3 regions of the Dyella japonica A8 genome follow, and region 2 is predicted to be linked to each of the others. Evidence: predicted binding sites of a transcription regulator. Region 2 holds the regulator's gene; each other region holds the start of a gene.
The links. The regulator FliA, encoded in region 2, starts transcription of late flagellar genes. The targets are predictions, from matches to a motif close to TAAAGTTTNNCNNNCNNNGGCCGATAA.

Region 1 (2,261 bases), 2.0 Mb from region 2:
CACGAGGAAGAAGGCCATCATTGCGGTGACGAAGTCCGCATACGCGACCTTCCACGCCCCACCATGGTGGCCGTGCCCCCGCTTCTTCACACGGCGGATGATGATGGGCGCGAGGTCGCCCTGATCGCTCACGTCGCCGCCTTGGCGCGCGGCGCCTTGAGGTGTTCCTCAAGATCCTGGAAGCCCGGCCGCGCATTGGAGGAAAGCGATTTGCGCGCGAACTCCACCGCCACCTTGGGGTTGTAGCCACGCAGATTGGCCAGCAGGGCCACCTTCACGCATTCGAACGCCTTGCCATCTTCCTGCACGCGGTTTTCCATCGCCGAGCCGAGCGGGCCGAGGAAGCCGTAGCAGAGCAGGATGCCGAGGAAGGTGCCCACCAGCGCGCCAGCGATGTGTTCGCCGATGGCTGAGGTGTCGCCGTCGAGCTGCCCCATGGTGGTGACGATGCCGAGCACCGCCGCCACGATGCCGAAGCCGGGCAGCGCATCAGCCAGTTTCGTCACTGCCAGCGCCGGCGCCACGGCTTCGTGGTGGTGCGTTTCCAGTTCCACCTCCAGCAGCTGTTCCAGCTCGTGCGGATTCATGCTGCCTCCCACCATCAGGCGCAGGCAGTCGGTGGTGAATTCGATCAGGTGATGCTCGCGCTGCAGCCGCGGATAAGCGGAGAACAGCGAGCTGGATTGCGGATCTTCGATGTGTTCCTCCACGCCGAGCAGGCCTTCCTTGCGGATCAGGCTGAACAGGTCGTAGAGCATCGACAGCAGGTCGACGTAATCCTGCTTCGTGTACTTGGGGCCCTTCAGCAGGCCGATGGCATCCTGCACGGCACCCTTGACCACCTTGGGCGGGTTGGCCGAAAGAAAGGCGCCCAGCGCGCCGCCGCCGATGATCATCAGTTCATAGGGTTGCCACAAGGCAAGAATCTGCCCGTGCGACAGCACGAAGCCGCCAAACACGCACCCAAGAACCACCACCGCGCCGATGAGGACCAACATGTTCGCTCCATGATACGGAGCTGGTTACTCCGCGCTGAGGTCTTATCGGCGCGGGGGCGGGAAAGTTAAGGAAACAGCTGCACCTTGCAGCAGGCAACAGCGAGCCTCTTGCGCGCCGGGCGAAATGCCATTCCCATGGTGGGGCGGCAAGCCCGGCCATCATGGTGAAGGGGCCGCCCGATGAACATTCAAGGATGAGTCGAACGATGAGGATTCCACCACCCGTCATCGCCGTGACGATGGCCGTGGCGACGGTCATGAGTTCGGGACACATGACGCGCGCATGGCCAGCCAACGGTTATGCGTCGTGCGCAGCCCTTGCGCTGGCCTTGCTTGGCACGGCCGTCGACCTGAGCGCGAAACGACTTTTCGTCAGGCAGGGCACCACGGTGAACCCCATGTCACCCGGCGCCGCGTCGGTCATGGTGAGTACGGGCGCTTACCAGTGGAGCCGCAACCCCATGTACCTGGGCCGGCTCATGCAGCTGCTGGCGCTGGCGTTGTACCTGGCGAGTCCGGTGGGCCTGCTCGGCGTTCCGCTGTTTGCGATCTACCTTGACCGCGTGCAGATCCGGGCGGAGGAGCGTGCGCTGTCGCAGCGCTTTCCGGTGGAGTTCGCCGCGTATCGCCTTCGTGTGCGTCGATGGCTTTGAGGGAGCGGCATGTTCGCGGTGCCTGACAAAGCCATCGGCTCGTCGACGACCACGGCAAGCCCTCAATACTTGAGGTTGAGTTCCGGTATGCGTTCGCGACTGGCCCAGTAGAGGTCCTGGAATTCTTCCTCGGTCAGCTCGTCGGGTGCATAGACGGCGACCGGATCCCACGTGTGATCGGTGGTCTGCGGCTGGCGCGGCCCGGCGCGGAGCGAAAACACGCGGCCATCGCGATCGAGCAGCTCGGGCGCTTCTTCAAGGTGTTCCGTCTGGCTGGTCTTGGCGTCGATCAGGAAAATGGCGGAGATCATGCATGGGTCCTCGTGGGGGTGATGCTTGTACTTGCCTTCATGCGTCGCTGGCGGGCGTTGCGGGTGTCGCTGGGCTTGCTTCGTCCTCGTCGACCGCCAGGCGTTCCGCCAGGAAGTCGATCAGGTGTCGCACCGAAGGCAGCAAGCCGCGGCGGGAGGAAAACACGGCGTGCACCACGCCGACTTTGGGGGTCCACGCCGGCAGCAGTTCCACCACGCTGCCGTTCTTCAATGCGCCGGACACCACCATGCTCGGCAGTTGCACGATGCCGACGCCTTTGGCAGCAGCGGCAAGCAAG
Region 2 (2,261 bases):
GGCCTGACGCCCACGCGCCACATTGGCCACCTGCTGGACGGCAGCTGCACCATCGACGAGCTGCTGATGCCCGCGCCGCACGGCCTGAAGGTCGTGCCGGCCGGCTCGGGCACGCGCCGGCTTGCCCAGCTCGGTGCCGGCGAGCACGCGGCGGTGATCCGTGCCTTCGACGATCTGATCACGCCGCCGGACTACCTGGTGGTGGATACGGCCGCCGGGTTGTCCGACAACGTGGCGATGTTCGCCGCGGCGGCGGACGACGTGGTGGTGGTGGTGTGCGACGAGCCGGCCTCGCTGACCGATGCCTACGCCTTGCTCAAGGTGCTGAGCCGCGATTTCGGCGTGCGCCGCTTCCGCATGGTGGCGAACATGGTGCGCAACCTGGGCGAGGCCAAGCAGTTGCACCAGAAGCTCGCACGGGTGTGCGACCGCTTCCTGGACGTGGCGCTGGAATTCATGGGGCATGTCCCGCACGACGAACGGCTCAAGCAGGCCATCCGCCGCCAGAGCGCGGTGGTGGATCTGTGGCCGTCGAGCCGTTCGGGGCAGGCATTCAAGCAATTGGCGGGTGCGGTCGATACATGGGGTGAACCCGAGCGACTGGGCCTGGACCGCATCGCCTTTTTCAGCAGGCAGGCCGCAGTAGCGACGGGGTGGTGACATGAGCGTGGCTTCCGAATATCTGCAGCTGCAGCGGCAGAGTGCCGACGAACTGGTTCGCCAGCACGCGCCCCTGGTACGCAGGATCGCCTATCACCTGATGGGTCGCCTGCCGCCCAGCGTGGACGTCAGCGACCTGATTCAGGCCGGCATGATCGGTTTGCTGGAGGCTGCCCGCAATTTCACCACCGGCAAGAACGCGAGCTTCGAGACGTTTGCGGGTATCCGCATCCGTGGCGCGATGCTCGATGAATTGCGGCGCACCGACTGGACCCCACGGTCGGTGCATCGAAAAGTGCGCGAAATGGCGGAGGTCGTTCGTCAGATTGAAATCGAAACCGGTGCGGATGCCGATGACGCCGAAGTGATGCGGCGACTGGGCATGGGTGCCGAGGAATATCACCAGGTGCTGGCGGATGCCGCGAGCGCGCGCCTGCTCAGCCTCTCCGCGCCGGACGACGCGGACGGTGGCGCGGCGTTCGACGTGGTCGACGGCGACAGCCTCAGCCCGGCCGACAGCGTCGAGCACGAAGGCATGCGCGAGGCGCTGGTGGAGGCCATCGGCAGTCTGCCGGAACGCGAGCAGCTGGTGATGTCCCTGTATTACGAGGAAGAGCTGAACCTCAAGGAGATTGGCGCGGTGCTCGGTGTGACGGAGTCGCGCGTGTGCCAGATCCACGGCCAGGCCATCGTGCGCTTGCGTGCGCGCATGAGCGGTTGGCATGAGGGGCAGGCCGAGAGGTCAGCGAAACAACGCAAGGGAACGAAAGGCATGTAACACGGGCGCGATCGCCGGAGCGGAAGAGACGGGCTCTCGGTTCTCGCAGCGCGGCGGCCATCGGGTTGGCGCCCAGTACAAGCAGTCGTTTCAGCAACCACATCTAGCCAAGTGACGCGCAGCGGAGAAAGCGTTTGGACAAGAATATGAAGATCCTCGTGGTGGACGACTTTTCCACCATGCGGCGCATCGTTCGCAACCTGCTGGTCGAGCTCGGTTTCAGCAATACGCTGATCCAGGAAGCCGACGACGGCGAGAACGCGCTGACCATGTTGCGCAACAACGCCTTCGACATGGTCGTGACCGACTGGAACATGCCCAACATGACGGGCATCGACCTGTTGCGCGCCATCCGCGCCGAGCCTTCGCTCAAGGGCATGCCGGTGCTCATGGTCACCGCGGAAAACAACCGCGACCAGATCATCGCCGCCGCGCAGGCGGGCGTGAACGGTTACATCGTCAAGCCGTTCACCGCCGTCACCCTGCAGGAAAAACTCAGCAAGATCTTCGAACGCCTGGCCGCCAGCGGAGCCAACGCATGAACGCACAAGTCTCCCTGCTAGCCGGCGAATCGATGCCGCAGGAACTGCACGATCTTCTCAACAGCACCGACGGTGCTGCCTTCGAACAGGCGCTCGACGTGCTGGTACGCCAGCGCGAGCAGCGCCTGTTCCGCGCCCTGGGCCTGCTGGCCCGCGACCTGCACGATGCCGTGCGCCGCCTGGGCGGCGACCTCGCGCAGGAAGGCGTGCCGGGCAGCGTCGCCGACGCGCGCAAGCACCTGCAGGACGTGCTGGAAATGAGCTCGCAGGCCGCGCACCGC
Region 3 (2,261 bases), 2.3 Mb from region 2:
GGGTACATCCGATGCGGCGAACGGCGATTGATGATCGACCAGCACTATCGCCTGTTGCGCGACAGCCACAGCGCACTGGAAAACCTGCGCCTGCTTTCACCCGGGCACACGCCCACCCGCTATCGCGAATACCTCGCCGGCATCGGCCTGCGCGGCGAACGCGCCGACCTTCCCGCGGGCCTGCTGAGCGGCGGCGAACGCGTGAAGCTGGCCCTGCTCGCGCTGGACAGCGCTATCGAACCCTATGATCTGCTGCTGCTCGATGAGCCCGACAGCCATCTCGACCTCGACAGCCGCCAGTTGCTGGAGCAGGCGCTTGCCACTTACCGCGGCACGCTGGTGCTGGTCAGCCATGATCCGGACCTTGTCGCGCAGGCCCGCATCGACAAGGAGCTTCACCTGCACAAACCACTCGCCCCGGTCACGCGGGGTGGGTGACAATCGCGCGACCCAGCAGACAGGTTCTCCCCATGAAGATCGTCGAGGTCCGCCACCCCCTGATCCAGCACAAGCTCGGCCTGATGCGCCGCGCTGGCATCAGCACCAAGGAGTTCCGTGAACTCGCTTCCGAAGTCGCCTCGCTGCTCACCTACGAGGCCACCAAGGATCTGCAAACCGTCGAGCAGTGCATCGAAGGCTGGGCCGGGCCGCTGACCGTGCACCAGATCAAGGGCAAGAAGGTCACCATCGTGCCGGTCCTGCGCGCAGGGCTCGGCATGTTGCCGGGCGTGCTCGACATGATCCCCGCGGCCAAGGTGAGCGTGGTCGGCCTGCAGCGTGACGAGGAAACGCTCAAGCCCATCGCCTACTACGAGAAGCTCACCGGCCGCATGGACGAGCGCATCGCGATCATCGTCGATCCCATGCTCGCCACCGCTGGCACGCTGGTCGCCACCGTGGACATGCTCAAGGCCGCCGGCTGCAAGCGCATCAAGGGCCTGTTCCTGGTCGCTGCGCCGGAGGGTCTCCAGCGCATCGAAGCGGCGCATCCGGACGTGGAAATCTACACCGCGTCCATCGACGAGCGCCTCAACGAGCACGGTTACATCCTGCCTGGCCTCGGCGATGCCGGCGACAAGATCTTCGGCACCAAGCAACTGCCGGCCAGCTGAGCGCCGCCCCGATCAGCGAAAAGCCCCGCCGTCACCGGCGGGGCTTTTTTGTTCCCCGAAGGAATGAGAAGTGCAGCACAAAAGTCACGGAGACGACATCTTCCCGTGCGATCTTTTCTGCATTGCCTCGCCCTCACGATGCATATGTAACAATTTGAATTAAAACTGTTTTTATTGATTTTCCGGCTAAAGTTCCCGTGCGGTGGGCCGACAGCTCTTGCAGTACCCTCACCCCGGATTCCCCCATGTTCAAGCTCTCCAAGCGGATCACCGGACTGACGCTGCGTCAGCGCCTGCTGCTGCGCCTGCTGGCCATCCTCGCGCTGCTGGCCATCACCTGCGTGGCCGGCGTGGTGCAGTTGCGCCGCGCGGACACGCGCATCCAGGGACTGGTCGAAGGCTCGCTCAGCCCGGTGGCGGATCTTGGCCGCGTGCAGAACGACTACAACAGCACCCTGCAGGTGCTGGTGCACGCGGTGATGTCCCAGCTGCCCTCGGCCGTGGAGGACGCACACACGCGCATCCATGCCGACCGCGTCGACGCCGAACGCCACTGGAAAGCCCTGCTGGGCAGCGACCTCGCCAGCGAACAGGCGCAGACGCTGAAGCTCACCACCACGCACCGCGCGGACGCCGACCGCATCATCGACGAGACGCTGACCCTGCTCGATGCGGGCCAGTTCGACATCGCCGGCCTCAAGCTCACCACCGAAGTGCAGCCCGCGTACGAGCCGCTGCAGAGCGACTTCGCCAACCTGTTCCAGGCGGCGCTGGCCAAGGGCAACCAGCAGGTGCAGAGTCAGCATGCGGCGGACCGCGACGGCATGATCCTGCTGCTCGTCCTGCTGAGCGTGGCGTTGATCGTCACTATCGTGATGGATGGCGCGCTGATGCGCTCGCTGATGCAGCGCCTGGCCCGTGCCACGCAGGTGGCCGAACGCATCGCCGCCGGCACCCTGGGCGAAGCCGTGGAAACCGGCGCGAACGACGAACTGGGCAAGCTGTTGCGTGCCCTGGCCTCGATGGATGAGCAGCTCACCCGGGTGCTCACCCAAGTCCGTGCGGGCGCCGCGTCGGTGGGCGATCGCGCCCGCCGCCTCGCGCAGGACAACGATGCGCTCAGCGAGCGCACGCAGGCGCAGGCCGCCA

Region 1: a site for FliA is predicted at 1,041-1,067, ahead of motA (flagellar motor stator protein MotA). Genes of this name have one in related genera too.
Region 3: a site for FliA is predicted at 1,300-1,326, ahead of HY57_RS08500 (methyl-accepting chemotaxis protein). Genes of this name have one in related genera too.

The regions. Positions count from the first base shown of each region.
Region 1 covers NZ_CP008884.1:2,400,052-2,402,312, forward strand. The annotation lists gene motB (flagellar motor protein MotB) at 1-132, opposite strand, end outside; gene motA (flagellar motor stator protein MotA) at 129-998, opposite strand; gene HY57_RS09975 (methyltransferase family protein) at 1,205-1,651, shown strand; gene HY57_RS09980 (hypothetical protein) at 1,714-1,962, opposite strand; gene HY57_RS09985 (LysR family transcriptional regulator) at 2,000-2,261, opposite strand, start outside.
Region 2 covers NZ_CP008884.1:4,375,532-4,377,792, reverse strand. The annotation lists gene HY57_RS18620 (P-loop NTPase) at 1-660, shown strand, start outside; gene HY57_RS18615 (RNA polymerase sigma factor FliA) at 662-1,438, shown strand; gene cheY (chemotaxis response regulator CheY) at 1,573-1,980, shown strand; gene HY57_RS18605 (protein phosphatase CheZ) at 1,977-2,261, shown strand, end outside.
Region 3 covers NZ_CP008884.1:2,071,925-2,074,185, reverse strand. The annotation lists gene HY57_RS08510 (ATP-binding cassette domain-containing protein) at 1-438, shown strand, start outside; gene upp (uracil phosphoribosyltransferase) at 471-1,112, shown strand; gene HY57_RS08500 (methyl-accepting chemotaxis protein) at 1,358-2,261, shown strand, end outside.